Regions from separate parts of the Alteromonas sp. 5NS40-0096 genome, predicted to be linked through region 1. Evidence: predicted binding sites of a transcription regulator. Region 1 holds the regulator's gene; each other region holds the start of a gene.
The links. Region 1 encodes sigma-54, which starts transcription at its own class of promoters, with help from an activator protein. Its sites were predicted from a motif close to GTTGGCACGNNNNTNGNNT; they were not measured.

Region 2: the regulator sigma-54 is predicted to act here: its motif matches at 5,844-5,862, upstream of nirB (nitrite reductase large subunit NirB).
Region 3: the regulator sigma-54 is predicted to act here: its motif matches at 2,865-2,883, upstream of glnK (P-II family nitrogen regulator).
Region 4: the regulator sigma-54 is predicted to act here: its motif matches at 4,860-4,878, upstream of glnA (glutamate--ammonia ligase).

The regions. Positions count from the first base shown of each region.
Region 1 covers NZ_BAAJLQ010000002.1:273,595-281,538, forward strand. The annotation lists gene AC27G9_RS07130 (serine hydrolase domain-containing protein) at 1-258, opposite strand, end outside; gene AC27G9_RS07135 (DUF417 family protein) at 348-1,199, opposite strand; gene AC27G9_RS07140 (HPr family phosphocarrier protein) at 1,276-1,551, opposite strand; gene rapZ (RNase adapter RapZ) at 1,548-2,393, opposite strand; gene ptsN (PTS IIA-like nitrogen regulatory protein PtsN) at 2,418-2,861, opposite strand; gene hpf (ribosome hibernation promoting factor) at 2,871-3,158, opposite strand; gene AC27G9_RS07160 (RNA polymerase factor sigma-54) at 3,184-4,668, opposite strand; gene lptB (LPS export ABC transporter ATP-binding protein) at 4,775-5,500, opposite strand; gene lptA (lipopolysaccharide transport periplasmic protein LptA) at 5,500-6,063, opposite strand; gene lptC (LPS export ABC transporter periplasmic protein LptC) at 6,032-6,595, opposite strand; gene kdsC (3-deoxy-manno-octulosonate-8-phosphatase KdsC) at 6,592-7,140, opposite strand; gene AC27G9_RS07185 (KpsF/GutQ family sugar-phosphate isomerase) at 7,146-7,944, opposite strand, start outside.
Region 2 covers NZ_BAAJLQ010000002.1:149,835-157,778, reverse strand. The annotation lists gene AC27G9_RS06640 (nitrate reductase) at 1-2,716, opposite strand, end outside; gene nirD (nitrite reductase small subunit NirD) at 2,734-3,090, opposite strand; gene nirB (nitrite reductase large subunit NirB) at 3,102-5,648, opposite strand; gene AC27G9_RS06625 (SulP family inorganic anion transporter) at 5,976-7,541, opposite strand; gene AC27G9_RS06620 (5'-methylthioadenosine/S-adenosylhomocysteine nucleosidase) at 7,671-7,944, opposite strand, start outside.
Region 3 covers NZ_BAAJLQ010000005.1:178,232-186,175, forward strand. The annotation lists gene AC27G9_RS15790 (hypothetical protein) at 1-206, opposite strand, end outside; gene AC27G9_RS15795 (DUF808 domain-containing protein) at 448-1,356, opposite strand; gene AC27G9_RS15800 (hypothetical protein) at 1,820-2,587, opposite strand; gene glnK (P-II family nitrogen regulator) at 2,942-3,280, shown strand; gene AC27G9_RS15810 (ammonium transporter) at 3,313-4,557, shown strand; gene ggt (gamma-glutamyltransferase) at 4,796-6,481, shown strand; gene AC27G9_RS15820 (Dyp-type peroxidase) at 6,521-7,444, shown strand; gene AC27G9_RS15825 (adenylate/guanylate cyclase domain-containing protein) at 7,449-7,944, opposite strand, start outside.
Region 4 covers NZ_BAAJLQ010000003.1:228,145-236,088, forward strand. The annotation lists gene AC27G9_RS10930 (MerC domain-containing protein) at 1-33, opposite strand, end outside; gene glnG (nitrogen regulation protein NR(I)) at 171-1,583, opposite strand; gene glnL (nitrogen regulation protein NR(II)) at 1,583-2,662, opposite strand; gene AC27G9_RS10945 (DUF4124 domain-containing protein) at 2,791-3,303, opposite strand; gene glnA (glutamate--ammonia ligase) at 3,384-4,793, opposite strand; gene typA (translational GTPase TypA) at 5,287-7,119, shown strand; gene AC27G9_RS10960 (response regulator) at 7,303-7,683, shown strand; gene AC27G9_RS10965 (MalY/PatB family protein) at 7,699-7,944, shown strand, end outside.

The sequences.
Region 1 (7,944 bases):
ATTAATCGCACTCTGATTCCAATTTAGCGACTCTGGCGATGTTGTCGACCACGTTAACGAATCGTTAGGTGGAAAGTACAGCGTCTCTGACACTGGGCTGGAAGATGGGGAAGAAACTGGCGGAGTGGAGACAGGGGAAGTCGTGACATTTTGGCTGTCACTGCCTGAGCCTCCACCGCAGCTGATGCAAAGTGCGGCTGCAATGACGATAGTGATAACGCGATGACAGTAATGCAAAAGACGCAGGTGACTGATCATGGTTGGTTCGCCCCTTTATTTCACTCAGAGCTAGCATACCCAAATCACAGCCACTTGGTCATCTAGAATTCGTTACCTTTACACAATCTTTAATTTTCTTTTCTCGCAAAGAAAGGGTCACAGTCGATATCGTCATCTTCCAATGTAAACAGCACCCATAAATTAGCAATGAACCATAAGTCTTTGATGATGAAGATACCTGTACCGGTTAAAACCCCTTGGTCTACTGACGCTGAAAAGCTAACTAAAAAGGTCTGAGTCATAACAAAAACCGCACCGCTCATGAGCACGCCGAACAACAGGAATTTGCGATACACCAGGCCAAAACCGAGTAGCACTAATGCGATGATATCGTAAACGCCAATGACGTTAGATGTCTGTTGCACATCCATAAAGCTGTACATCCAAGACATGAATGGAGATGTGGCCACTAAATCTTCGATACCTTGGGCTTCTAGCAAAGTAAATTTCATTCCGCCTATCCATAGCAGTACCAATGCGACAGGAAAGTAATTGATCCAACGCAGCTGGTGGGCGCAAAGAAAATTAGGAATTAACGTTAGCCCCAGAGCCAGTAGGGCTACGTATTTAATTATTCCCTGACCCGAACCGATAGCGGGGAAACCGCCTAAGCTATCGATCCAGTGAATGTCTGAAAACAGTGTCAGTAAAGGCAGTATACTGAAAGAGACAAGCGCCAATCCGAGCCATTTGCGCAGTGCGTTGATACGAATAGCGACAAATGACAATGCTCCCAAAATGGTAAATACGCTGGCAACACCAGTGGTAATAAGCCCAGAAGATTGCTCGTTGAAATCCAAGAAGAAGGAGGCAACTTTGCTCAAGCCACCAAGGTTTCCTGAGAACATGGTGATACCGATAAGTAAAAGCGATACGCCCATGGCGAAAAGTATTGGAGTCGGGGAATAAGATGGCTTCATTGTAGGTCCTGTTAACTGCTGCTGGCTAACAAGACCCGACTACACCCGTGATAATTTCGTGATACTTTGGAAAATGTTATTCGTCTTCATTGAAACGACCAGCAATCAGCGTCTCAATGGCCGTCATTGCCGCTTGCGCGTCGTTGCCTTCACTTACCACATTGACTTGCTCGCCTTGATGACTTTCAAGCATCATTAAGCCTAATACACTATTGGCGTTCGCTTCTTTATCGCCCTTGTGCAGCGTCACATTTGCATCAAACTGATTAGCTAGCTGAACGAGTTGAGTCGCTGCTCTGGCGTGAAGTCCGAGTTTATTAACGATAGTCAGTTGTTTTTCGACTCGATTCATTGGTCCAGTTCCCTATGTCGAATTTGTACGTCCGGGTGTATCTCTTCAAAAATTTTCGCGAGACTTTGCGCGACGAATACTGACCTGTGTTGACCACCTGTACAACCGATTGCCACCGTCACGTAACTGCGATTGTTTCGCTCGAGGTGAGGTAACCAGGTGGCAATGAGGTTTTGTATTTGCAATATGAATTTAGGAACGATGGGTTGAGACCCGAGAAAATTTTCAACAGGCACATCAAGGCCAGTGAGGTGCTTAAGATCGGGTTCCCAGTGAGGGTTGGGTAAAAAGCGGGCGTCAAACACGTAATCCGCATCTTTGGGGATACCGTGTTTAAAACCGAATGATTCAAATACGAGTACTAAACGAGAACTTTTTTTGCCTAAAATTCTCTCTCTGATGAGCTCAGCCAGTTGATGGATGGAAAAGCCATCAGTGTCGATATACAAATCGGCGCGTTCAGCGATAGGGGCGAGTAACCCGGATTCGGCTTTAATGGCCTGAGACAAGGACTTATTGAGTTTGGTTAAGGGGTGTAATCTGCGTGTTTCGCTGAAGCGTTTAACTAGAATGTCGTCACTGGCATCAATGTAGACGATGGTCATATCCCAAGTGTCAGGCATGTAGTCCAGTATTTCTACAAGGTCTGCGGGATCTTTTGGTAAGTTTCGAACATCAATACTAACGGCGACTTGGTCGTATTCATCCACCACAGTGTGCGTGAGTGTCGGCAAAAGGTTAACAGGAATGTTATCTACGCAATAATAGCCTAAGTCTTCTAATGCGCGTAAGGCTACAGATTTCCCAGAGCCTGAACGTCCACTTATGATAATTAGTTTCACGGCCCCGTCTCCCTGTATGGTGCGTTAGGCTAATGCTTGAAGAATGTCGTCACTCGTTTTGGCGTTTCGAATCGCTTTAACGGTCGATTTGTCGCTTAGTTTACCCGCTACGGTTGCTAATGTCTGCAAATGCCCCTCGGTTTGCTCTTCTGGCACAAGCAGAGCAAAAAAGATATCGACAGGTTGATCATCGATGGCATCAAAATTTATCGCGGGCGTGCTGGTGACAATAATTGCGGTTACCCGCTCCAGGCCTGCTAGTCTGCCATGGGGAAGAGCAATACCATTACCGATTCCCGTGCTTCCCATACGTTCGCGATTTAACAGTGCACTCAATACGGTAGATTGTTCAACAGACGGGTGATTGTTAGCGGCAATTTCGCTAATAATCTCTAGAATTCGTTTTTTACTATTGCACTGGACCGCACATTGCGTGCGATCCAGGCTGACTATGGCTGTGATATCCATCAGATAGGGTTAGTGCCTTTTCAGTTTTTCCTTATGCTTGATCACTTGGCGATCAAGCTTGTCTACCATACTATCGATGGCGGCGTACATGTCTTCATTTTCCGATGAGGCAAACACTTCCGCTCCGCTAAGGTGCATCGTAGCTTCTGCTTTTTGATTAAGTTTTTCGACATTGAGGATAACATGCACGTTAGATATGTGGTCGAAGTGACGTTCTAGCTTGCTGAACTTGGTGTCGACATAGTTACGCAAAGAATCAGTTATTTCAACATGATGACCAGTAAGGTTTATTTGCATATTTCGTCTTCCTTATAGGTGGAGCCTAAATCAGGCTTTTTCGTTGGTTAGACGGGGGAATCGAGAGAGACTCCCGGTATTTTGCTATTGTCCGCCGGGCAACTTTAATTCCTTGGTCGGCCAACAATTGAGCAATCTTACTATCACTTAATGGTTTACTCGGGGTCTCAGCGGCAACCAGTTTCTTGATCAACGCTCGAATCGCGGTTGACGAACATTCTCCACCAGACTCCGTTGCCACGTGGCTCGAGAAGAAATACTTCAACTCGTAGATACCGCGAGGCGTATGCATATATTTTTGGGTCGTAACGCGAGAGATGGTGGATTCATGCATATCGACCATTTCTGCTACATCGTTTAACACCATTGGTTTCATCATTTCTGGACCGTGTTCGAAGAAACCCATTTGCTGTTGGACAATACAATTTGCCACCTTCATCAGCGTATCGTTTCTCGATTCTAGGCTTTTGATAAACCACTTGGCTTCTTGCATATGTGAGCGAATAAATTGTGAATCACTGCTGCTTCGCGCACTTTTACTCATCGCAGCGTACTGCTGATTAATGCTGAGTTTCGGCAAACTATCCGGGTTGAGTTCAACCACCCAACGGCCGTTCTTCTTCGCGACTGATACATCCGGAATGACGTATTCAGGCTCTTTGGTAATTAACGCTGAGCCCGGTCTAGGATTAAGCCCTTGCAAAAGCACCATTGCTTCTCTGAGCTGGTCTTCTTTTAGCTTAGTCTTACGCATCAGTGTTCGGTAATCTTTGCTACCGAGCAAATCCGCGTAATCGGTTAGCAGCATTTTTGCTTCTGCTAGCCAAGGTGTATCAGGGGGAAACTGATTGAGTTGCACCAATAAACATTCCTGCGGCGTCCGAGATCCTGAACCTAAGGGGTCGAATTGTTGAATTCGCTTCAATACACATTCGACTTCATCCTCTTCGATAAGTTCCTCTGTCTCGTCATCGGTATTCACACTTTGCAGAATATCTTCAACGGTTACCGTTAAATACCCTGACTCATCGATTGAGTCGATAATCGCCATTGCGATTACACGGTCGATATCACTAAATGGTGTCAGACCCATCTGCCAAAGCAAGTGAGCTTGGATATCGTCGGTGGTCTCGCCTTGAAATACTTGGTCGTCATCTGATGCTGCCATAGGTGCAGGGGCCGAAGACGCTGAATAATACTCATCCCATGTACTGTCGATAGGAAGTTCGTCGGGTAACCCGTCTTTTTCTAATGCATCAGAGGTTTCAATATTATCTGAACTAGGTGCAGGAGCTTCGGCAGTGGCATCGTTTTCACTGTCTAAGTTACTTTTTTGCGGTTGATCGCCATCGCCAATATCTTCGACTTCTAAGAGTGGATTTGAGTCGAGTGCTTCTTGGATTTCCTGCTGCAAGTCGAGCGTAGAGAGCTGCAAAAGCTTGATCGCTTGTTGCAACTGAGGGGTCATTGTGAGTTGTTGACTAAACTTTAGCTGTAAAGAAGGTTTCATCTACGTCTTAACTTTCTCATTTTCCTGCTTTTTTACCTTAAACAATGAACCGAGTGCAAGTCCGAATTGCGGTTCCTGTTGGCTCATTTGTAACCCGCTATACTAACTATAGCTTGAATTGCTCTCCTAGGTATACATCTCTTACTTTTTGATTGCTTAAAACTTGCTCTGCGGAGCCCTGAGCAATCAATTCCCCATGACTAACAATGTAGGCTTTTTCACAAACATCAAGGGTTTCACGCACATTGTGGTCGGTTATTAGGATGCCAATTCCGCGGTCGCGCAGATGTTGAATTATTTTTTTTATGTCGTTTACCGAAATGGGGTCGACGCCAGCAAAAGGTTCATCTAGCAATATGAACTGTGGGTTGGCCGCCAACGCTCTCGCAATTTCCACTCGACGCCGTTCTCCACCCGACAAACTCATCCCATTGCTGTTGCGAATATGGTTGATGTTAAATTCGTCCAGCAAAGCGTCAGCTTCCTCTTCTTGTTGCTGACGGTTTAAGTCTTTTCGGGTTTGTAAAATCGCCATGACGTTTTCGTGTACCGTCATTTTGCGGAAAATAGACGCTTCTTGAGGTAAATAACCGATACCTTGGCGCGCGCGCTCATGCATAGGTTGGTGTGTCAGTTCGTTGTCATCAATGTGGATGCTACCCTTGTTCAGTGGCACCAAACCAACAATCATGTAAAACGTTGTCGTCTTACCCGCGCCGTTTGGGCCGAGTAGTCCAACGATTTCGCCACTGGATACCGACAAGCTCACATCGCGTACCACTTGCCTAGAACGATAGGATTTTGCCAAATGAGAGGCAGTTAATGTAGCCATTACTTTGGTTGGTCCTCGTCGTTTTTATCTTCGTCTTTAGATTCGACTTGGTCGGTCAGATCTTTGATGGCTTCAGGCCTAAACACAGTAGTGACTCTGCCATTTTGTTGCTCCGACCCTTGTGCCAACATCTGTTCTTTTTCCATGTCATAGGTAATGGTATCACCGCGCACCATACTGGTGTCTTGCTGTAGCTCTGCATTTCCTTTCAGTGAAATTTTGCGTTTGCTCACTTCATAGCGAATTTCATTGGCCTTGGCATTCACCGATTTACCGTCGGTGACTTGCTGGGTATAGCTCGCGGGATTGCCTCGCGCGATGAATACTTCGTTGCCTTCGCCATCAGTGGCAACCACTTCGACCTCATCCGCTTCGATAACTAACGAGCCTTGGGTGATGTAAACATCAGTTTTGAACAGTGATATTTTGTTAATTCCATCAACAAACTGAGACGCTGAGTCGACTTTTATCGGCTTAGTAAAGTCGGTCTCGTCAGCCAGTGCAAAAGTACTAGCGCTGAGGGCCAGTAAACTAGCTGCCAGGTTTATAAGTGGTTTGTACATGATCAATTAACTCGTATTGTCTGGTATGCAAATCGGCATTGAAGCCATTGCTATTTATAACGTATTGCCCGCCGATTATTACCACGGGCTGATCCGACGTCATGGTTTTTTTGTTCAAGTCGATTTCGATAAACTCTGTTTTTATTGTCTGAACAAAATCGTCGTCGCTCATATTGGTTATGACAACATCTGTTTCTAGCTGAATCAAGTTGTTGTCATAAAGTGTCCCTTCCTTTGCTGTCACCTGCCATGGCGATTCATTTTCACCCACGTATACGGTATACATCGGGTTTTGAAACAGCACGAAACCCAATAGGTCGTAGTGTTCCATTGTGGTAGCGAACACCTCATGATTCAACTTACCATCTGTGTCATACATAGTCGTGGTTAAATTGTTTGCCAAGTACGCTGGCCTCAACGCGTCCACTTTAGCGGATTGTTGGTCTGTCGGCGACTCTTCCATAAACGTTGGCAAGTACATTAGCAATGCCAACACAAAAAGCGCGGAAATACTCAGGCCAAGTCTGTTCACACGCTCGCCCCATGTTGTTCTTCCAAGCGGTCAAGCGCTTGAAGAATGGTGTCGGCAACTTCTCTTACTGCACCAAATCCACCACGATGTTGTGTTATCCAGTTAGCCTTGCTGGCAACGATGGGGTGCGCATCGCTGACCGCAATCTTGACCGCACTGTGGTTAAACATGCCAATGTCAGGCATGTCATCACCAATAGAAGCCACTTGCTCTGGGGCTAAGCCCAAAGACTGTATCAACTCAAGGATGGCTTCAGCTTTGTTTTCTTGACCTTGTATGATGTGCTTTACCGTTAATGATTGCATACGCTGCTGAACTATTGCTGAACGCCTGCCAGTGATGACCGCGACTTCAACGCCGCAGTTAATCAGCGCCTTAACACCGTATCCGTCTCGAGTGTGAAATGCTTTGAGCTCTTCGCCATCATTACCGAGATAAATTCTACCGTCTGAGAACACGCCGTCGATGTCACAAACCAATAATTTGAGTGAGGACAATTTGCTATAGAGAGCGGAATCTAACTCGGTGTAGAGTGTTTTTACCATTGTCATTACAACACTCCGGCTTTGAGTAGCATGTGCATGTTGAAGGCGCCTACTGCTCTATTTTCATCGTTTGTGACAAACAAAGCGCTGATTTTGTGACTTTCCATTAAGTTGATCGCTTCTACTGCCAATTCATTCTCTTGAATCGTCTTGCCACCTTTCGTCATCACTTCACTCACGCTGGTTGCGTGAATGTCAGCCTTGTTGTCGAGAATACGCCTGAGATCGCCGTCGGTAAATACACCGACAAGTATGCCATTGTCATCGAGTATGCCTGTCATCCCCAACCCTTTTTTGGATATCTCGAGCAAGGCTTCTGAAACGCTTGCATCGAGATTGACCAAGGGCATATCGTCAGCCGTTAACATGATGTCATTGACTTTCAGAAGTAGTTTGCGTCCCAAACTACCACCAGGATGAGATAATGCGAAATCTTCGGAGGTGAAACCTTTTGCGTCCAGCAGGGCGACAGCCAGTGCATCCCCCATCACTAAAGTCGCGGTAGTGCTTGATGTTGGCGCTAGCCCTAACGAACAAGCTTCTTTATCAACACTGATATCCAGTACAACATCGGCGTGTTGCCCCAATGAACTTGTCGCACTATTGGTCAATGCAATTGTCGGTACGTTCAAGCGCTTAACGACCGGCAATAAATTCAACAGCTCGCCAGTTTCCCCCGAGTTAGATATTGCAATGAGAACATCGTCTTGGCTTAACATGCCCAAGTCACCGTGATTGGCTTCACCGGGATGCATAAAAAATGAGGGGGTGCCTGTACTGGCTAAGGTGGCGGCGATTTTATTC
Region 2 (7,944 bases), 120 kb from region 1:
ATCTATTTTGGTCAATCAATTGAGCAAGTTCACTACGACATGAACCACAGTTGGTACCGCACTTCAGCTGTGAACCAAGTGTGTCCACACTATCAGCACCTTGCTCAATGGCGTCCAGTATTGGATTTTTTCTCACATTGAAACAGCTACAGACGAGTGGCCCTTGTAGAAACGCGTCGTCTGGCTGTAAGTTCATCAGCTGGCTCATTTGCTGAGGGGAAATCTCACTGTTATCGAAAAGACTATCGACCCAATCGCCGTTTATTTCAAAATCAGTATCACCAATCCAACTCGCCCCTATCAGGTGTTGTTCATGGCAATACACTTGGCGAGACGAGGTTGGGGAGTCGACCGCCAAGTGCTCACCACTTCCACTAAACAAACTGGCAATTTCTTGTCGACAAACCGACAACGTCTGATTGGTTGCAAATCGATACATAGCGTGATGTTTGGATTTGATAAGTGACCAATACTCAAAACACTCCGGAAGTAACCGACTGTCCAGAGGTTGTTTAGTGACCAAGTACCCCTGATTGGTATAACTCACCGGCGTTATGGCGACTGCACCATGCTTGAGTTCTGGCTGTCCTGAAATGCTGTCATGGGCACCAGAAAAGTTTTGCCCCAACGCAATATGACTGCCCCAGGTTTTCGACCAGTGAATAGGCGCGAAAACGGTTTTTCGTCTCAAACCAGATTCAGCCTTCACTGGTAAAACAACGGCATCCCCGCGATTAAAGGCAGTAGTAATCGAAATCAGTGCTTCGTCAACGACTCCCAACTGCTTCATGTCATCAGGATGCATTTGCAGATAAGCTTGATTAGCATGTTGCAATAGTGCTGATGCTAACCCCGTGCGAGTCATGGTATGCCACTGGTCTCGCATTCGACCGCTATTTAATACATAAGGAAAAGCGTCCGATACTTTCTGTGCAGGTAGCTTGGGGATCACTTTAATGAATTGCGCACGGCCTGATGGCGTGAAAAATTTACCGTCTGAGAACAATCGTTTTTGCCCATCGGGGTTTGCCTGGTTCACAGGCCATTGAACGGGTCGTAGCGTGTCGTAATCACGTTGCGTCATCTCACTCAGCCCTGATATATCAAAACCTCGTGTACCCGCATTTTCCTCGCCACTTAGTCGGGCATGCTCTAAAAACACTTCGCGGGGTGAAGAAAAGTCGAAAGCGTCGCCAAACCCCAGTTTTTGAGACACTTCACACATGGCTAACCAATCCGGCTTTGCTTCACCAGAGCACGGTAAAATGCCTCTTTGACGAGAAATTCGACGTTCAGAATTAGTTACTGTCCCGTCTTTTTCTGACCAACCCGCTGCGGGTAACCGGATGTCAGCAAATTTCAACGTATCAGTGTTATCGATACAATCCGACACAACCACGGTATCGCAACGCTTGAGTGCAGCTTCAATGCGCTCGCGATTGGGCATGCTGACAACTGGGTTGGTTGCCATTATCCAAACAAACTTGATTTTCCCATCAGCCATTTGGTCGAATAAGTCGACCGCTTTTAGCCCAGGTTTTTGTGCCATATTGGCAGCATTCCAGAAACGAGCGACACGTTGAATGTCTTCGGGGTTCGCAAAATCCATATGTGCGGCCAATAAATTCGCTAACCCGCCAACCTCTCTTCCCCCCATGGCATTGGGTTGGCCAGTAATCGAAAATGGTCCAGAACCCGGCTTACCTATTTTCCCAGAGGCAAGGTGAACATTGATGATGGCATTACCTTTATCGGTACCTGTATTTGACTGGTTTATCCCCATTGAAAAAAACGTTATCGCTCGTTCAGAACCGCTAAATAACGCATAGAACTCTTTTATTTTATTAACGCTAAGACCACAGTAAGTACTAACTTTCTCTACTGACCATTCTGCCGCGTATTCCAGTGCGGCTTCAAAGCCTTCGGTGTGTGACGCTATGTAACCTATATCCACTTTTCCATTAGCGTGAAGATAGGCTAGCAAACCGTTAAACAGCGCAGCGTCACTACCCGATTTCAGCGATAGGTGAATATCGGCGATAGCACAAGAGGCCGTTTCTCGCGGATCGATAACAACCACATTCATTGACGGATTCGCTTGTTTTGCTCGCTCAATACGTTGATACAAAACCGGGTGTGTCCACGCAGCATTACTTCCAGTTAGGACAATTAAATCGGTGCACTCGAGGTCTTCATAACAGCAGGGAACCAGGTCACCACCAAAAGCGCGTTTATACGCTGCTACGGCCGACGACATACATAGCCTAGAATTGGTATCGATATTAGCGCTGCCAATGAAGCCCTTCATGAGCTTGTTAGCGACATAGTAGTCTTCGGTCAACAACTGCCCTGATACGTAGAACGCGATCGCCTCTGGGCCATGAGTCGCCAAAACATCCTGAATTTTTTGCGCTATGGTGTCGGTGGCTACTGGCCAACTAACTCGATGACCGTTTACTTCAGGGAATAGCAAACGATTTGACGGCGTAATAGTATCGAGTAAATGGCTGCCTTTAACACACAGCTTTCCAAAATTTGCAGGGTGTTCCGGCGACCCATTCAGTCCTACTGCTGTTCGTTGGCTGCCATCGTGTTGTATGTCTATATCTACGCCACACCCCACACCACAGTAAGGGCAAGTGGTTTTTTTCACACAGCTTTGCACGCTGCCTTGCTTCGCTGATTCGTTGCTATCGATGGGGTTTGCCTCATTCATGCATTTATACCCACAGCTCAGCTTAAGACCAAGACTCTGTCGCCATTAATCTCTACATCAAAGGTCGCTACACTCACACTTTCATTTTCGTAGCACTTGCCCGAAATCAATGAAAAGTGCTGTTTATAAAGCGGTGATGCGACTACGACGTCTTCTTCAATCGAACCGATAATCCCACGGTACAAAACGTTGGCTTCGCCAATTGGGTCCCAGTTCGAAATAGCGTAAACTGCTCTGGTTCCCCCCATGGCCACACTGAAAATGGCAACTTCCTGGCCATTAATCAGCGCACAAATACCACTGTTATCGATTAAATCTGCTGTAGAACACACGTCTACCCAATTTTCACTTGCTGCTACCGACACATTCGTCATCACAGTTCTCCTTACAAAACTTCTACTGGAATGAGGGCTTCTTTACTGTGCTTTTCCACTTTTGTGGCTGGTCTCAGCTGACCACGCTCTTCAACAAATTGAATATTGACGTCTTTGCCATCGCTATTGACGAAGCGGCGGAAACGTTTGAGGGATTCGGGGTTTTCGATGGTCGTTTTCCATTCGCACTGATAGGTATCAACCACGTGTTGCATTTGTGCTTCAAGTGAATCGCAAATGCCTAAGGCGTCATCGATCACTACAGATTTGAGGTAATCTAAACCACCTTCCATGTTTTCCATCCATACGGATGTGCGTTGCAATCGGTCTGCCGTTTTGGTGTAGAACATCAACACTCGGTCGATATACTTAACGAGAGTTTCGTCATCTAAGTCAGTTGCAAACAAATCGGCGTGACGAGGCTTCATTCCTCCATTACCGCACACATAGAGGTTCCAACCATTTTCAGTCGCGATCACACCAATGTCTTTGCTTTGGGCCTCGGCACATTCTCGAGTACAGCCTGAAACCGCAAACTTAATTTTGTGTGGTGCACGAAGTCCTTTGTAGCGGTTCTCTAGGTCTATCGCTTGACCGACCGAATCTTGAACGCCATAGCGACACCACGTACTGCCTACACAGGATTTAACAGTACGCAATGCTTTGGCATAGGCGTGACCTGTTTCAAAACCACCTGCAACTAACTTGCCCCAGATGTCCGGTAATTGTTCGACTCGAGCACCAAACAAATCGATGCGCTGACCACCCGTAATTTTTGTGTAGAGCTTGTATTCCTTGGCAATTTCTCCAAGCAATATGAGCTTTTCGGGCGTGATTTCGCCGCCTGGCACACGGGGGACTATGCTGTAGGTACCGTCCTTTTGCATGTTGCCTAAGTAGGTATCATTGGTGTCTTGTAACGGCAAGTGTGACGGTTCGAGAATGTAATCGTTCCACACCGAGGCTAAAATAGACCCCACGGCGGGCTTACAAATGTCACAACCCAATCCTTTACCGTGTTTGGTCAGTAACGTTTCAAAGTCTTTGATACCTTCAACTTTGATAATATGGAATAACGCTTCTCGTGAATGAGGGAAGTGAGAACAAATATCCGTGGACACTTCCACACCACGTTTTTCTAATTCGCCATCGACGACGTTCTTCAATAGCGCCGCACATCCGCCACAACCTGTGCTGGCTTTCGTTTCGGATTTCACATCACCCAAACTGCAGCAACCGCTATCAATAGCCGTCACAATATCGCCTTTGGTGACATTGTGGCACGAACAAATGCTGGCTGAATCTGGCAGCGAATCTGCACCTAGGGATATCGCCTCACCGCTGGACGGCAATATTAACGATTCCGGAGTGTCTGGCAGGGCTATTGAATTCAACGCGTATTGCAGTAAGGTGTCATAGTCTGAGGTATCCCCAACCAGAACGGCACCAATTACATTGGTTTTGCTAGCATCAACCACTAACTTTTTGTAAACACCATCCGGTTGGTTGTGGTAAACATAGGTCAAAGCGCCCGGCGTCTTACCGTGCGCATCGCCAATAGAACCGACTTCAACTCCCATTAGCTTGAGTTTAGTGCTCATATCTGCACCGTTGAAGGTTTCACTACCGCCAGTCAGCGCGGAAGCGACGGTTCTTGCCATCGTGTAACCCGGTGCGACCAAACCAAAAATTCGGTTATCCCACAGTGCACACTCACCGATTGCAAAGATATTCGGGTCAGAGGTTTGGCATTGATTATCGACAACGATGCCGCCTCTTTCGCCAAGGGTTAGCCCCGTCTGTTTAGCGAGGTGATCATTGGGTCGAATACCAGCTGAAAACAGAATCATATCGGTTTCCAACTCAGTGCCATCGGCAAAACACATCTTGTAGCGACAAACGTCTCCTGCCACTATCTCTTGCGTCGCTTTTTGGGTGTGAACCGTCACACCTAAATCGGTGATTTTCGTTTTGAGTACTTCCCCGCCTTCTACATCGAGTTGCACGCCCATTAGTTGCGGCGCGAACTCGACAACATGAGTTTGTAGGCCCGCTTGTTTAAGTGCATTGGCGGCTTCTAAACCAAGTAATCCGCCACCAACCACAACACCTACCTTACTTTGCTGGGCAGACGCCGAAATCGCTTCCAAGTCTTCAATCGTCCGATATACCAAGCAGTGCTCTTGGCTGTTACCCGGAATAGGTGGCACAAAGGGGTAAGATCCTGTCGCCATGACAAGGGTATCGTATTGGTAGGTTTCACCTGCTTCGGTGGTGACAGACTGCTGCTCGCGGTCAATTTCCGTCACCATCGCATTGAGCACATAGTTAATGCCCCAGTCTTGATAGGTTTTCTCATCGGTGAGAGCCAAGTCATCGGCGGTTTTACCAGTGAAAAACTCCGAAAGGTGTACTCTGTCGTAAGCCAGCCTTGGCTCTCCAGACAGTACCGTGATATCGGCATGGACATTTTGCTGCACAAGTTGCTCCACAAAATGGTGTCCCACCATGCCGTTACCAATCACGAGAACCCGCTTTGAACTGATAGATTGATTCATGTAAAAACCCTTTACCGATGCAAAAAAAAACCCACGACTAACTGATGTTAGTCGTGGGCTTCGTTGCCTTTGCTGCCAAGTGGCAGCGATAAATGTTGTGATTTACGCTACATGCATAAACCGATAATTAATTGTGTCCGACGCAGTATCACCACGGAGGACGGCATCGCCGAGCCAGACACGTGTATTCTACTCTTTCAAGTTAAGTGCCAGTCTGAATTATATTAAAAACCCTAATAATTTCAGCACTCTAATGTAAAACCTTATGTATATAACAACCAACTAATGCACCAATAGGGAGCAATTGCTTCCTATTGGTGACTGTTTTTACGCCAGTTTATCCGTAGCTACTCGGTAGCGAGGGTCTTCGTTGACATTGATTTCAACAAACTTGCCCGCTTTGTTTAGCAACCCTCGACACTCCGCACTGATATGGCGAATATGGAGTTTCTTGCCTTGTTGCTCGTATTTCGCAGCAAGACCGTCAAGTGCATCTATACCAGACGAATCCCAGATACGAGACTCATCAAAATCGATTACCACATCTTCTGGGTCATTGTTCACGTCAAACAAATCGCGGAAGTGAGATACAGAACCAAAGAACAATGGTCCTTCGAGCTTATACACTTTCCAACCGTCATCATCGATGTGAGTCGACGCGGCAATATGACGAGCGTGCTTCCAAGCGAAAACAAGCGCTGACACTATCACACCAACAACAACTGCAATTGCTAGATCGGCAATCACGGTCACCGCAGTCACTAGAAACAGGACAAACGCATCCTCTTTGTTCACACCACGAATAATTCTAAATGATGCCCATTCAAAGGTGCCAATTACCACAACAAACATAACGCCAACGAGAGCCGCCAAAGGAATCATCTCGATAAGTGGTGCAGCAAAAAGAATAAAACCGAGTAATACCAGTGCAGCAGTAATACCTGACAATCGACCTCGACCGCCTGAATTAATGTTAATCATGCTTTGACCAATCATGGCACAACCACCCATGCCGCCAAAGAAGCCATTCACCGTATTCGCAACACCTTGGCCAACACACTCTTTGTTACCGCGACCACGAGTATCAGTCATTTCATCAATTAGTGTTAACGTCAATAAGGACTCAATTAAGCCGACCAAACACAAGATGACCGAGGTCGGCAAAATTATCATCAAGGTGTCCCAGTTAAATGGCACTGTAGGAATAGCAAACGTAGGTAATTCACCCGCTAGTGTGGCGCTTTCTCGTTGATCAGCAGGTAACATATCGCGTACGAAATCGATGACGGTACGCGCTTCTAAATCGATGCCGTGAACGATAGCGGTAACGGTAACGATTGCCACCAGCGATGCTGGCACCGCTGTCGTCAATTTAGGCAGTAAATAAATGATTGCCATGGTCAACGCAACTAGACCCAACATGATGTAGAGCATCGAACCTTCCATCCAAGTGTGGACGCCAAGCTCATTGACCATTTTAAACTGACCAAGCTGTGCAAGGAATATCACTATAGCCAAACCATTGACGAATCCAAGCATAACCGGGTATGGCACGAGCCTTATAAATTTACCAAGGCGGAATATCCCGGCCAGTATTTGTAAAATACCAGCGAGTATCACGGCGGCGAACAAATACTGCACGCCATGAGTCGCAACTAGAGCAACCATCACTACAGCCATGGCGCCGGTTGCACCACTGATCATGCCCGGACGGCCACCAATTGCGGAAGTAATCAAGCCCATCATGAAGGCAGCATATAACCCGATCATTGGCTCCACACCCGCAACAAAGGCGAATGCTACAGCCTCGGGAACGAGTGCTAATGCAACTGTAATCCCTGACAACACGTCGTTCTTAACGTTGCTGTCCTGGCGAGTAAAAATGTCAAACATAGGTGTCTCGCGAAGCGTGTCTAAAAATTGGTCGGCGATTCTACCACTAAAAGTAGGGAAAAGCTTTTAACAGTTTGTTAAACACAATTCATGTGAACCATCGAGGTAAGAATTCACTGATTATGAGCATTACTCGCCAAACGTCCCGATATAGGCCACTACCACATTCTTGACATACACTTGGCAATCAACGGCTGTTGAAGGGTCATAATGGCCGCCATTGGTGATGTTGTTTGACAGCACTCGAATACCTAAAAACGGTACATCATAAGCGTGAGCAATCTGAGCAGCCGCGGCGGTTTCCATTTCCTCAACGCTAGTACCAAAATGTTGATGTAGCCAAGCAATACGGTCTAATTCATTGTTCCAAAAGTTGCCACTACCAATGGTCCCCTCCACTACA
Region 3 (7,944 bases), on a different contig from region 1:
CTCTTCTCAACCGCTTCTGGTTCAAAATACAAGCTAGCAGTTAGCACGTTACGTGTTGCGTCTACTGACAGCTGGGCTTGTGTTTGAGCGATTGATTCATTCATGTACTGAGTCAATACATTCTCAACGGGATTTTGTGCTGCAGCAGCTGTTGATGATACGCCAACAAAAACTAGTGCAGTGAAAAGACGACGATTAAAAAGCATGATGTTCTCCTAAAATTTGGTTAAAAAACTGCACTCTGTTTACTTCTGCTTTGCAGTTAACAATTAAGTCGCAATAACATTTGCGATAGTTGTGCCAATTTAGAAAAAAATTTTAAATTATTGATTTATAATGCTTTTTAATTTTTATGAGAATGAGAAGTGGATTTTGTCTGATCTGTTGAAACTAAAAGTTGGTCAAATTCACAGATGATTTTGTGAAATTGACCAACACTTTGTCACGCTAGCGTTTTAGCTTTTTGGCTACCATGACGATCCCCAACACTAAGGCCCCAGCGACAAAGCCACATGCCGCATCAAACAGCAGTGCAGAAGCTAACGAATAGTCGGCCGCCATCTGGTTTAGACGTTCTGCTAGGTGATGTAATGGACCAATATTGTGGGTAAGAATACCACCGCCGACGAGGAACATCGCGATTGTCCCAACGATTGCAAGTAATCGCATCAGGGCGGGGGCGGCAATGAGTAGGGCGCGTCCAGACCATTTTTGAAAAGTATTGTAACCACCAGAAAAAGACTTTCTCAGCATGTAAAGCCCGGCGTCATCCATTTTGACAAGGCCCGCTACGAGTCCATACACACCCACTGTTACGCCAATACTCAGCGCGATAAGTACACCAAGTTGCGTCACAATATCTGCTTTTTGAACACTTCCCAGTGCGATGACAATGATTTCCGCTGACAGAATAAAGTCAGTTCTGATAGCCCCTTTAATTTTTTCTTTTTCAAAAGCGACCATGTCAACTTCTTGATGGGATGCTGCACTCAAGCGCTCCTCGCGCTCGTGATCATCGCCGGAGATAAAACGATGGAGTACCTTTTCCGAACCCTCAAAGCACAGAAAGAGGCCGCCGGCAATTAATAGAAGTGTAATTAGTGGTGGAAAAAATGCGCTGATCAGTAAGGCGCTGGGTACCAAGATGACTTTGTTAAGGAATGACCCTTTTGCAACGGCCCAAACAACGGGAAGCTCTCGGTCTGCCTTTACGCCTTGAACCTGGTTTGCATTCAGGGCGAGATCGTCGCCCAGTACCCCGGCTGTTTTTTTCGCTGCCACTTTTGACATAGCAGCAATGTCATCCATCAGTGTCGCAATATCGTCAATAAGAGCGAGTAAATTGGCAGAAGCCATGCAATTTCCTTGTTAGCTTTTTTTCTCTATCTTCGGGCATACAGTTAAAAAAGCAAGTATTGCGTATCGTTTGAAAATGCGTAAATGGACTGGTTGAACGAGTTGGCCAAACAAGGCTTTTGCGCTCATGCCAGTGCGTGTAGATAAATGGTCGCTCGGCGTTTGTATTCTAACGAGTAGCTACACTAAAAGGGAGAATAACCTTAACGTTGTTAGCATGTGTCCGAGGAGGGCGTGGTAGCGTAACTTTTCAATAGCAATGAAAGCAATTCATACGATAACTCTGTTTCTGGGTGCCAAACCGAGAGAATGTCTTAGACCAAGCAGAGTTGATAGTACTAACCACGTGGTGTGACCAAATAAAAATCGTTGGTGCACTTATGCGGTGACAAAAAGACCACTCACTTTGTTGTAAACGGGGCGAGGACACGGCTATCGCTGCTAATACTCGCTCTACCCAGACTTAGTTGTCCACGTCACTCTCTTTGTTGACATGTTTTTTGATAAATTTATCTAACCCATCATTGCGTTTGTTGCATTGCACTCGGCCACCGGTAAATGAACTGATAACGGCCAAGGTTTTTGCTGCGCCAGAATCACAATTAACTTTGGTCGGCTGCAGCGTCGCGCGTTTTCTCTCTTCTTGCACCAAGTCTCGCTCAGGTAGATCAGGTGACGTTTTTAAACGTCTATGCTCTTGCGCCGCTCGGGCACCGTCTTCGTTAATTGCTCGGTCTTGATGGGACTGCATGAACTGCTGTAAGGCTTGTTTTGTCGACAAGTTCAATTGCTTTTGAGACAGCTGTGTCGTTGCGTTTTCTGAGTCCGTAGTGAGTATCTCTGGGCTTGGCGGCGACGCTATGGCCTCTGCAGGCTGAGCCGGCGGGCTTTCTGGTGAGTTTAATACCTCGGGTTCCGAAGGGGCTTTATCTATCGCTTGGGTTTGCACGTCGCTGTCTTCCGTTGGAGGGACGAGTTGTTCAACAATGGGCTCTGGCTCGGATTGAGGGACGACAGTAGGAAATACTAAGATCGCTGAAATCGGTTCGTTCACCTTGTCACTCGATACAGAGACGTCGTTGCCCAGTGACAGCGCGAAAAAAATCGCCAGGTGCACCAATAGCGACAAGCTCAATAAAATCAGCGATGTTTGACGTTTTTTGACTAAAGGAGTGGGTCTAGCAGGCAGCTCTATTAGCTCGGAAAAACCGCCAATTATCTGTGTTGTCATCTATATTCACCAGATAATTCAATATGTTGCATTGCCCTTACTGTCCCTAGTTGTCTCAACTTGAAGTATAAGTACGCCTAAATTCACAAACCAATTTGCGCAGCAAAATAGACGCGACTGTGTTTAAAAAGTTCCCATTTATTAGACAAATTTGATATTGCCAGTGGATGCGATCCAATAGGGTGCGTTGCTTAGCCCTTGCACAATTGTGGTGCACTAAATCAGTGCGTGATAATTTGTTTTGAGTGTAAGTTGTTGTTTTTTATGAGATTGAATTTGTGGCATAGGTCTTGTGTTAAGGACAATACATAAAAACAAAATTGCAATAAATCCATTCAAATCTGGGAGCAACTCATGAAACTAGTCACAGCTATCATCAAGCCTTTCAAGCTAGATGATGTCCGTGAAGCCATTTCAGAAATCGGTATCGACGGTCTAACCGTTACCGAAGTGAAAGGTTTCGGACGTCAGAAAGGCCACACTGAACTCTACCGTGGTGCAGAGTATCAAGTGGATTTTCTACCTAAGGTGAAATTGGAAATCGCCGTTCAGGATGATCAGGTAGAGCGTTTAGTAGAAGCCATCGTTGGCGCAGCGAAAACCGGCAAAATTGGCGACGGAAAGGTTTTTGTTTATGACCTTGAGCATGCCGTTCGAATTAGAACCGGCGAGTCTGACAGCGACGCGTTGTAAGCGCGACTGATAATTTTGCGGAGAAAATAATAATGGAAATCACATTTGAACTTGGGTATGCATTAGATACCTTCTATTTCCTAGTCTGTGGTGCGCTTGTCATGTGGATGGCTGCAGGCTTTGCAATGCTTGAGGCTGGTCTAGTTCGAGCGAAAAACACAACTGAAATTTTGACTAAGAACATCGCGCTTTTTGGTATCGCTTGTACCATGTACATGGTTTGCGGTTATAGCATCATGTACGGTGGCGATGACTTCTCTTGGTTCTTAAAAGATATTACTGGCGACGGCGCAACAGGTGCAGAAGAGCCTGCAACGTATGCACCTTCAGCTGACTTCTTCTTCCAAGTGGTATTCGTTGCAACAGCAATGTCTATCGTATCGGGTGCAGTTGCTGAGCGTATGAAGCTTTGGGCATTCCTTGCTTTTGCTGTTGTCATGACAGGTTTCATCTACCCAATGGAAGGTCGTTGGACTTGGGGCGGCGAAGCGGTATTCGGTATGTATACGCTAGGTGACCTTGGTTTCTCTGATTTTGCTGGTTCTGGTATCGTTCACATGGCTGGTGCTGCAGCAGCATTGGCGGGTGTACTAGTTCTAGGTGCTCGTAAAGGCAAGTACACGGCTGATGGCAAAGTTAACGCCATCCCAGGTGCAAACTTACCACTAGCAACTCTAGGTACATTCATTCTTTGGATGGGTTGGTTTGGTTTCAACGGTGGTTCTGTATTGGCTACAGCCACAGTAGAAAGTGCAAACAGCGTTGCTGTTGTATTCATGAACACAAACGCTGCAGCTGCGGGTGGTACTATCGCCGCGTTGCTATTGGCTCGCGTATTGTTCGGCAAAGCTGACCTGACTATGGCATTAAATGGCGCATTGGCTGGCCTAGTAGCAATCACAGCTGAGCCGTCTACACCTACACCACTACAAGCAACACTCTTCGGTGCGCTTGGCGGTGCCTTGGTAGTATTCAGCATCATTACTCTAGACAAGCTAAAAATCGATGATCCAGTAGGTGCTATCTCTGTTCACGGTACTGTAGGTCTTCTTGGTCTATTACTTGTACCAGCTACAAATGATGGTTCTTCAATCTCTGGTCAGTTGATTGGTGCATTGACTATCTTCGGTTGGACATTTGTTGTTAGTTTGGCTGTGTGGTTCGCACTGAAAGCTATCATGGGTGTTCGTGTAAGCGAAGAAGAAGAGTTTGACGGCGTTGACTTGAGTGAGTGTGGCTTAGAAGCTTACCCTGACTTTACAAGCGGCCGTAAATAATCGGATTCATGATTAGGCAAACAAAATAATAATAATAAGCCTGACTCACCACGATTAGCCTCGCTTTTGCGGGGCTTTTTTCTGCCTGAAACAAAAGCCCTGGTGGCCATCTTAAATCGCTTTTGTATCAACGCGTTGTCATCTATACTTTTTCAATATCCTTAGGTTTTTGTGCGTAAATCTTTTGCCCCGTTTGCGCGGGAAAGTGGCCACAACAAGAAAAACGAAGAGAGCCATCATGAAAAAGCTAGCCAGTTTGTTTTTGGGTTTATCCACTTGTATCTCGGTTTTTGCCGCCGATAGGATAACCGGCCATACATTTGCGACCCGTTCGGAAGTTATTGCCCAACAGGGGATGGCAGCAACGAGCCAGCCATTGGCGACACAAGTGGCGCTTGATATCTTAAAACGCGGCGGCAGTGCCGTTGATGCCGCGATTGCTGCAAATGCGATGCTGGGGTTAGTAGAGCCAACTGGATGCGGTATTGGAGGTGATTTGTATGCCATTGTCTGGGATGCAGAAAATCAAAGCTTGGTTGGCTTAAACGCATCGGGCCGCTCACCCAAATCCCTCGAAAAATCAGAATTCGCCGCCCAGGGGATGACAAAAATTCCTTCGTTTGGGCCATTGCCTGTTTCAGTTCCCGGTGCCGTCGATGGCTGGTTTATGCTGCATGAACGTTTTGGCAAATTGCCAATGACAACCGTGCTGACACCAGCAATTGAGTATGCAAAGCGAGGCTTCCCCGTCAGTGAGTTGATTGCCTATTACTGGCAGATGAATACAGACCGAATTGGGCACTACGACGGCTTTGCCGATATTTACCTGCCCGATGGTAAAGTACCAAGAAAAGGTGACATCTTTACCAATCCTGCATTGGCGGCGACATACGAGAAAATCGCAACGGGTGGAAGAGATGCATTCTACAAAGGTGATATTGCGCGAACCATAGATGCTTATATCAAAGAGCAAGGCGGTTTTTTGTCATACGAAGATTTGGCCTCGCACACATCTGAGTGGGTGGTGCCAGTATCAGCCAATTATCGCGGTTACGATGTATGGGAATTACCACCCAATGGTCAAGGCATTGCCGCATTGCAAATTCTCAATATATTAGAGGGATATGATATCGAAGGCATGGGCTTTGGCTCCGCTGATTACATTCATACCTTCGTTGAAGCGAAAAAACTGGCGTTTGCCGACCGCGCTAAATTTTATGCGGATATGGCGTTTAGTGACGTGCCAGTGGATTGGTTGATTTCCAAGGAATACGCAAGAGAAAGACAAAAACTCATTGACCCTAAAAAAGCCGCAAAACGCGTTGATGCTGGCATTAATCACGGTGATACCATCTATATGACGGTTGCAGACAGTGATGGCAACATGGTGTCACTGATTCAAAGTAACTTCCGTGGGATGGGATCGGGAATGACACCGCCGGGACTCGGCTTTATATTACAGAATCGGGGTGAACTTTTTACGTTAGAAGAAGGCCACGCCAACGAATATAAGCCGGGTAAGCGGCCATTTCATACCATCATTCCAGCATTTGTGACGCGCAATGGTAAGCCATGGTTAAGCTTTGGCGTAATGGGGGGGGGAACCCAACCACAAATGCATGCACAAATTATTGTGAATATGATTGATTTCGGTATGAACTTGCAAGAGGCCGGCGATGCTCCGCGTATTTTGCACTCGGGCTCGAGCAGCCCAACGGGCGCAATGATGTTGGATGGCGGCTTTGTTAGTCTAGAGTCGGGAGTCGCTCAGTCGACGAAGCGCGAACTAATTGAAAGAGGTCATAAACTCCAAGATAACGTTGGTTCATTTGGTGGGTATCAAGCAATCAGTTATGATAGTAAACGGAATGTGTATTTTGGTGCATCTGAAAGTCGCAAAGACGGCCAGGCAGCAGGATACTGACGAGATTACATCGGCCGAGTAAAAGGACAATAATAAACGATGTCTCAGCCTCAAAAAGGTGTGTGTGCAGAACCTAATCTACATGCGCAATACTTAATGCTAAATGTTGTCGATGACGACTGCGAGGCGGTGCGCGCAAAACTCGCGCGAATCCTAGATATCTTTGAGCACTACGACAATGAGCATTACGAGGCTATGGTAACCGGCATGATTGCGATTGGTACCTCGTATTGGCACGAATTGTATCCCGGTTTGATTCCTTTAGAACTCAAGCCCTTCCCCGATATGCAATGTGAAGACCGCTGTGCTCCTGTTACACCGGTAGATCTCTTTATTCAAATTCGCGCTGACCGCATGGATATTTGCCATGCAATTGGCCTTGAAGTGATTGATTTAATGCGTTTGCACGTGGAACTTGTGGAACAGATCAAAGGCTTCCGTTATCTCGATGGGCGGGATCTCAATGGTTTCGTCTATGGGGCTGACAACCCAAGGGGGATGTACCGCCGAGAAGTCGCAATAGTGGGTGATCAGGATACGGATTTCGCAGGTGGAAGTTATGTACATGTCCAGCGATACCAACATGATTTAAGACGCTGGCTTAGCCTTTCTGAAAGGCAGCAAGAGCAAACGATGGGCATGACGCGTGAACATAATTTACCCAGTGCCGAACAATCTGAATGGTCTCACAGTGTAAGAGCATCGGCGAAATTTCCTGGAGGGGATAACCCGCAATTACTGAAACAAGGTATGCCCTATGGGGATATGACTTCTCAAGGTTTGCTCTTTGTCTCTTGCGCTTCCAGTTCTCAGCCATTCAAGGCCATGCTTCACAGTCAGATATTTGGTTCAGGTAACAACGATTACGACCGTTGGCTGGACTTCACCAGTGCACAAACCGGGGCCGCCTTCTTTGCGCCCTCCGTTAACTTCATTAAACAACATCAAAACTTCGAAGGGTAGTGGCTTATAAGGCCAAAGCGCCATCCCAATCGCTGGATAGTTTCATGTGCTCGTACTTTTCACAAACGCTAATGTGGTGAGCGATAAGAGGATCATCTGGTTGGATGGTTAACGCTTGATAGAACTGCGCTTTTGCTTGCTCCCAATTCCGGGAGATTCGGTATTCTATGCCCGCTTTTATGTACACTTCTGTAGCCAGCTTGCGTTCAATTTCAGCATCGGGTAAGTGGCTTAACACCTCATAGATTTGTAACGGTGCTTTGCGGCCTTTTACTCTGACCCAGTCGAGAAGTTTAGTGCGTATTGGGTAATCTGGGCCCAATGCCTCTAACACCTGGGCACTGATAATAATATCGGCGTGATACACCGGAGATAAACCCTCTAAACGGGAGGCAATGTTGACGCTATCGCCAATAACCGTGGTATCCATTCTGTCATCTGAGCCCACAGTACCAATGATAACTGGGCCGTAGTGAATGCCGATGCCAATATTAATCGGT
Region 4 (7,944 bases), on a different contig from region 1:
GGCTTTATCAGCGAAAGCTTGAAGATTTTTCATTATTAATTAGATTGAGGCAATTGAATTTAAGACCGAAATTGCCGTTACATTATCACATTTCACGTATAGCGTTAAGAGAGGTATGTCGTTCGCACTTTTTTGCTTGGAGTAAAAAAAAGCGGGTTGCCCCGCTTTAATCAATCGCCGAAATCAAGCTCTTTGAGTTTTCTTGTCAGCGTGTTCCGTCCCCAACCCAAGCGCTTAGCGGCATCTTGTTTGTGGCCATGAGTGAAATGCAATGCTCGCTCGAGCATAATTTTTTCAAACGTCATAACGGCATCGTTGAGAATATTGTAATGTCCATCGCGCAGTTGCTTATCTGTCCATGATGCGAGAAGCTCCTGCCAGTCACCGCTCTGCGTTGCGGTTTTTTCAACGCGCCCTTCTGCGTGAATTTCTGGCGGTAAGTCGGTAGGTAACACTTCTTGGCCACTAGCCATTACTGTTAGCCATCGACACACGTTTTCCAATTGCCTGACATTACCCGGCCAAGGCAATTGCATCATGAGTTTTTCAGCCTCTTTGCTCAAGAGCTTGGATTCAACATCCAGCTCAATCGCAGCTTGCCTGAGGAAGTGTCTCGCCAACAACGGAATGTCTTCACGACGCTCTGCAAGAGAGGGTATATGGATGCGTATAACATTGAGGCGGTGGAATAAATCTTCGCGGAATTTACCTTCGGCGACACGCTGTTCTAAATTCTGATGAGTCGCCGCAATAATCCTCACGTCTACAGTCACAGACTGATGACCACCAACGCGATAGAATTGACCGTCAGCCAACACTCTTAATAATCGGGTTTGTACATCTAGTGGCATATCGCCAATTTCGTCCAAGAAAAGTGTACCGCCGTTGGCTTGCTCAAAGCGACCTTGACGTGCATTTTGTGCACCAGTGAAAGCGCCTTTCTCATGCCCAAATAATTCAGACTCGACCAAATCAGCAGGGATAGCCGCCATATTGAGCGCAATAAACGGGTTAGCCGCTCTGGGGCTGTGCGTATGAAGAGCGTGGGCGACCAACTCTTTACCGGTGCCCGACTGACCGTTGATCAGTACGCTGATTGACGATCGAGACAATCGGCCTATAGCGCGAAAAACTTCTTGCATAGCTGGCGCTTCACCAATGATTTCGGTATCGCTTTCATCGGTTGGCGCCTGAAGCTGGCGATTGTTCTCTCGAGCGTGAGCAAGTGCTCGCTGGGTGAGTGTGACGGCTTCGTCAATATCGAAAGGTTTAGGTAAATATTCAAATGCACCACTTTGGTACGCATTGACGGCACTGTCGAGATCCGAATGCGCTGTCATGATAATCACCGGTATGTAGGGAGCAATGCGCTGCACCTCTGTTAGGAGTGTCATTCCATCCATTTGTGGCATACGGATATCTGAGACGATCACTTCCGGTGGTTGACCGGTTTCGAGTTGTAAGATCAAATCCTGCGGGTTTTCGAAACTACAACAAGGTATGTTTGCGGCTTGAAGGGCTTTTTGGAGTACCCACCGAATGGAACTGTCATCGTCAACAATCCAGACTGCTTCGGTATTCATCATTGTGACTCCTTTCTGTCGATAGGAATATAGAGAGTGAACTCGGTATGGCCCGGGTAGCTGTCTACGTCAATTTTACCCTTGTGATGATTGATAAGCGTTTGCGCAATAGAAAGGCCAAGTCCTGTGCCATTCTCTTTACTGCTTACCATCGGATAAAACAACGTGTCGCGTATTTCTGTCGGTATACCAGGTCCATTGTCGATTATTATTATTTTGGCCACGAGAGGGTGCCTGACACCATGAATCGTCATCTGACGTTCAATGCGGGTCACTAACCTAATTTGTGGCATTTCTACTTTGTGCTCAGTTAATGCTTGAATACTGTTTCTCACAATATTCAACACAGCTTGCTGAATCATGTCTTGGTCGATATGCAAATCGGGAATACTGGGGTCGTAATCTCGAATAATTTGCACTGCATTGGCAGAGTCGATACGCATCAAACTGCGAACTTTTTCAAGGGCTTGATGCACGTTACTCCACTGCAATCGGGGCAGAGAGTTGGGGCCGAGAAGTCGGTCCACGAGATTGCGCAGTCGATCAGATTGCTCGATGATCATCTGGGTGAATTCTCGTTGGTCCGCGCCGGGTAGCTCTTTCTCTAGTAACTGCGCCGCGCCGCGAATACCACCAAGTGGGTTCTTGATTTCGTGAGCGAGGCCACGAATTAATTCCCGAGCAGCGTAGTGTTGTGCATGTTGCTGATTCTCTCTCGATATTCGACGTTGTTTGTCGATTTTCTTGACTTCAAAGATCAGGGCGGGAGCGTCATGTAACCGATAGTTAGTTACGGTTAAATCGGCAAGCACATAACGATTGTCTTTAAAGCAAAGTTTTATTTCGTTTTCGGTAAAGTCGTCGCCACGGCGAAGCGTCGCTTTTAAACGGGATTCATTGATTGTACCCGCCGTGAAAAAGTCGCTAAGCGGGTGGCCATACAAATGCTTAGTGCCGGTTTCAAACAGCGCCTGACCAGCATGATTGGCGTAAACGATATCGAGATTTTCATCTACGACAACCAATGCGGTATTGACGTTATCTAATAAATTGTCTTTGTCTAACTCGGGAATACTCATACCGAGCAAATCTCCTGTGCACTATTTTGGTGCATTATAGTCGAGAATCAAAAATCAGTATCATTTTGGTGCTATTTAGTTTTTCACTCTGCTTGCTTATGGTGCGTGTATGACGCGGGCTTGGGCAGCTAGTTACGGTTAATCAGCACCGATGCTTTATGTAAATAAAGCGTTCTTTGTTCTGATGATGCAAGAGTCTTGCCCGTATTATCCTTAAGTTGAACAAAATATTGATGGGCACCACGGTTAATACCCGTGAGGCTAAATAGACCGCTGTTATTGCTTTGAATTGGTTCACCGTTGAACCAGAGTTGATAGGTAAAACTGCCTTTGCTTTCTGTCGCACTGGCAATAGTGATATCACCGCTGTTATTGCGAATAGTAGCTTCATTCGCCGGCTGTCTAATGGATACAGAATAGGATTGTTGGGAAGGCGTATTGGCGGCTGCGTTGTTGGTAGGTGACGCTAGCGCAGGCATAGAGTTTGCCGTGGTCGATTGGATTGCCAATGGCTGGCTATTTTTCACTGGTTTATCGGTAAACAGAACAGTACCGTCCTCGAGTACAACCTTGTAGATTGTCCCGCTGACTGCCGATGTTGTTAGGGTGGCGAGTACAATAAGCGATAAACTTTTTTTCATACTTCCATTGTAGGGGAAACCCAGCGAAAAAAAAGCCCGCAAATGCGGGCTTCGTATTGAATGTAATAACTAAAACGCGATTACACGCTGTAGTACATGTCGAACTCTACTGGGTGAGTTGTCATGTTAAGTGTCGTGACTTCTTCAGACTTAAGGTCGATGTAAGCATCGATCATGTCATCAGTCATTACACCACCAGCGGTAAGGAAATCACGGTCATTGTCTAATGCTTCAAGAGCTTGTTCGAAAGAACTTGCAACTGTAGGGATTTCCAATGCTTCTTCAGCTGGTAAGTCGTACAAGTCTTTATCCATTGCATCGCCAGGGTGAATCTTGTTCTTGATTCCGTCTAGGCCAGCCATCAACATTGCTGTGAAAGCAAGGTATGGGTTTGCAGTTGGGTCTGGGAAACGTACTTCGATACGACGTGCTTTGTCGCTAGTAACGAATGGAATACGGATAGATGCAGAACGGTTACGGGCAGAGTATGCCAACATAACAGGTGCTTCAAAACCAGGAACCAAACGCTTGTACGAGTTAGTTGAAGCGTTCGCGAACGCATTGATTGCGCGAGCGTGCTTAATGATACCACCGATGTAGTAAAGTGCTTCTTCTGAAAGACCAGCGTACTTGTCGCCTGCGAACACGTTAACACCATCTTTAGAGATAGATTGGTGACAGTGCATACCAGAACCGTTATCGCCTACAAGTGGCTTAGGCATGAAAGTCGCACTCTTGCCATAAGCGTGTGCAACGTTATGTACAACATACTTGTAGATTTGAATTTCGTCTGCTTTGTTAACCAAAGTGTTGAATTGGCAAGCGATTTCGTTCTGACCTGCTGTCGCCACTTCGTGGTGATGCGCTTCAACAACTAGGCCCATTTCTTCCATAACCATACACATTGCTGTACGGATATCATGGCCTGAATCTACCGGAGGTACTGGGAAGTAACCGCCTTTAACGCCTGGACGGTGGCCAAGGTTGCCGTCTTCAAAGTCTGCACCTGAGTTCCATTTTGCTTCTTCTGAATCAATAGCATAGAAAGAACCGGCCATGTCAGTGTGGAATTTCACGTCGTCAAACATGAAGAATTCTGGCTCTGGACCGAAGAAACAAGTGTCACCGATACCAGTAGACTTAAGGTACTCTTCTGCGCGGCGAGCGACAGAGCGAGGGTCGCGCTCGTAACCTTCCATCGTTGAAGGTTCAAGGATATCACAACGAATGTTGACCTGAGTTTCTTCTGCAAACGGGTCTAGAACGACGGTAGCGGGGTCTGGCATTAGGATCATGTCAGATTCATTGATGCCTTTCCAACCAGCGATTGAAGAGCCATCGAACATTTTACCTTCTTCAAAGAAGTCTTCGTCGATTTGGTGAACAGGGATAGAAACGTGCTGCTCTTTACCCTTAGTATCCGTAAAACGCAAATCAACAAATTTGGCTTCACTCTCTTTGATTAGTTCTAATGCCTTTTCTACTGACATCGTGTCCTCCAGGTTGTTGTCATTACGTGGGTCAAAAATGGTGAACCCAACAATTGGTACTTTTTGAAGCGATAATCATGCCATTTAGTCAACACCCGAGTTCAGTGGCTTTAAACGAACAAAGATTATCAAAAATCTGTTTTTATGCACCTGCATGGTGCAATTGTGCACCTATTTGGTGCGTTGACTGAGTTTTCGTACTCAAAGACTAGCTTATGAAGCCTCAACCTACAAAGACATAACACGCTTTTCCTTGATTTGAGTCAGCTTGACCCACTCTCAAGACAGCTGTGTTACAAAATGATGAAGTTTGGCTTATTTGGTGCAATGCAACTCCAGCTATTTATTATCCGGCTATAGTGAAAAAAAGTGGCGCATTAGTGAGGATTTTTCTGTACAATCCGCGCACATTTATAGCTCTAAATCGCTTTCGATATAAAGGCTCTGGGGTTTTACCCCTAAGTGAGCCGCATGTTTACAGGCATAAAACTTCATGAATACTACTGATATCAGTAAATTACGGAACATCGCAATTATTGCGCACGTTGACCACGGTAAGACAACCTTGGTTGATAAATTGTTACAGCAGTCGGGAACACTAGAGAGTCGTGGCGAAGCTGAAGAACGCGTAATGGACTCAAACGACATTGAGAAAGAACGCGGTATTACCATCCTAGCTAAGAATACGGCGATCAAATGGAACGATTACCGCATCAATATCGTTGATACTCCAGGACACGCCGATTTCGGTGGTGAAGTAGAGCGTGTTATGTCGATGGCTGATTCAGTATTACTGTTGGTTGATGCACAAGAAGGTCCTATGCCACAAACGCGTTTTGTGACGCAAAAAGCATTTGCCCAAGGCCTTAAGCCAATCGTTGTTATTAATAAAATCGACAAGCCTGGCGCTCGCCCTGATTGGGTAATGGATCAGGTCTTTGATTTGTTCGATAACTTGGGTGCCACTGACGAACAGTTGGACTTCCAAGTTGTTTACGCGTCAGCATTGAATGGCTGGGCGTCACATGATGGCGAACAAGCAGAAGACATGACCGCTTTGTTCGAAACTATTGTTGAGCAAGTAGAAGCACCAGATACTGATGTCGAAGGTCCATTCCAAATGCAAATCTCGCAGCTGGACTACAACTCTTATGTTGGTGTTATTGGTGTTGGTCGTGTGACTCGAGGCAGTGTTAAACCTAATCAACAAGTGACAATAGTCATGGCTGATGGTACCACTCGCAATGGTAAAGTTGGCCAAGTACTGGGGTATTTGGGCTTAGAGCGTCACGAAGTGGAAGCCGCTCATGCTGGTGATATCATCGCGATTACTGGCCTAGGTGAACTAAAGATTTCAGATACGATCTGTGACATTAATACGGTTGAAGCTTTGCCTCCGTTATCGGTGGATGAGCCAACAGTAACAATGACGTTCCAGGTCAACACGTCTCCGTTTTCTGGTAAAGAAGGTAAGTACGTAACATCGCGTAATATCCTTGACCGTTTGCATGCTGAGTTGGTTCACAACGTGGCCCTTCGTGTTGAAGAGACCGATGATCCAGATAAATTCCGTGTTTCTGGTCGTGGTGAATTGCACCTAGGCATTCTTATCGAAAACATGCGTCGTGAAGGTTACGAGCTGGCCGTATCGCGCCCAGAAGTTATCATTCGCGAAGTAGACGGCGAATTGCAAGAGCCTTACGAAACGCTAACAATTGACTGTGAAGAAGAGCATCAAGGCTCAATCATGGAGCAAATCGGCTTGCGTAAAGGTGAGTTAACTGACATGTCTCCTGATGGTAAAGGCCGTATTCGTATGGACTTCATCATTCCAAGTCGTGGCTTAATTGGATTCCAAACAGAATTCATGACCTTAACGTCTGGTTCTGGCTTGCTATATCACACGTTTGACCATTATGGTGCCCACAAAGGCGGCATTATCGGCCAACGTAAGAACGGTGTACTTATCGCTAATGCCGCGGGTAAAGCACTGACTAACGCCTTGTTTAACCTTCAAGATCGCGGACGTTTATTCATCGGACACGGTGTTGAAGTATACGAAGGAATGGTGATTGGTATTCACAGCCGTGACAATGACCTGACAGTTAACGCACTAAAAGGTAAGCAGTTAACCAACGTTCGTGCTTCAGGAACTGATGAAGCACAAAGTTTGGTACCGCCAATTGTAATGTCACTTGAACAAGCGCTTGAGTTTATCGATGATGATGAACTTGTCGAGGTGACACCTGAGAGCATTCGTATTCGTAAGAAATTACTGACTGAAAACGAACGTAAACGCGCGTCAAGAGACAAGAAAAAAGACTAAGTTATAGTCATTTATTCTGATTAAAAACAGGTGCTTCGGCACCTGTTTTTGTTTTCCTACTTTGCAACTTCACCAATCATAGTTATGCTTTAGGCATCGAACGATTTTATTTTTCTCACGTCAATTCGAGCAATCAATTGGGTGATCTCACGGTCTACTATTCGGACATACAAAGAGATCAATATGACTGATTTAACTATTGCAGTAATCGATGATGATACAATTTCCTTAGATATCATTGTCGCAGGCTTGGAAGACAAATTAGGAGCGACCGTGTTTGCGTTTTCGCGAAGCAAGGTAGCGTTAGAATTTCTCAAGCAACAATCGCACGATAGTATTCACCTAGTGATCAGTGATCTGGTAATGCCGGAATACTCTGGACTAGAACTGTTGGCGACGTGTCGAGAATTGCAAAATGATGTGCCCTTTATACTTCTGACGGCCAATGCAACTAAAGATACAGTGGTTAAAGCGCGTCAACTTGACGTTACCGCATTTTTAGCGAAACCCGTTGCTATCGATAACCTCGTTCGTAAAGTTGTGAGTTTAACATCAGCCCAGTAATAAGGAATCTTAGTAGTGACAAGCCAATTCGACAGCACACCTGATCGCGCCAATACCTATGCATTTAAGTACGAAAAATACAAAGGTAAAGACATCATTCCAACGTGGGTGGCCGATACGGAATTTGCTTGTGCGCCGGAGATTTTAGACGCAATCAAGACCCGCGTAGACCACGGTATTTTAGGTTATTACCTACCCGCTCAGTATGAACCTGCGAATACGGCAATTGTGGAATGGCTTGACACGCAGCATGATTGGCAA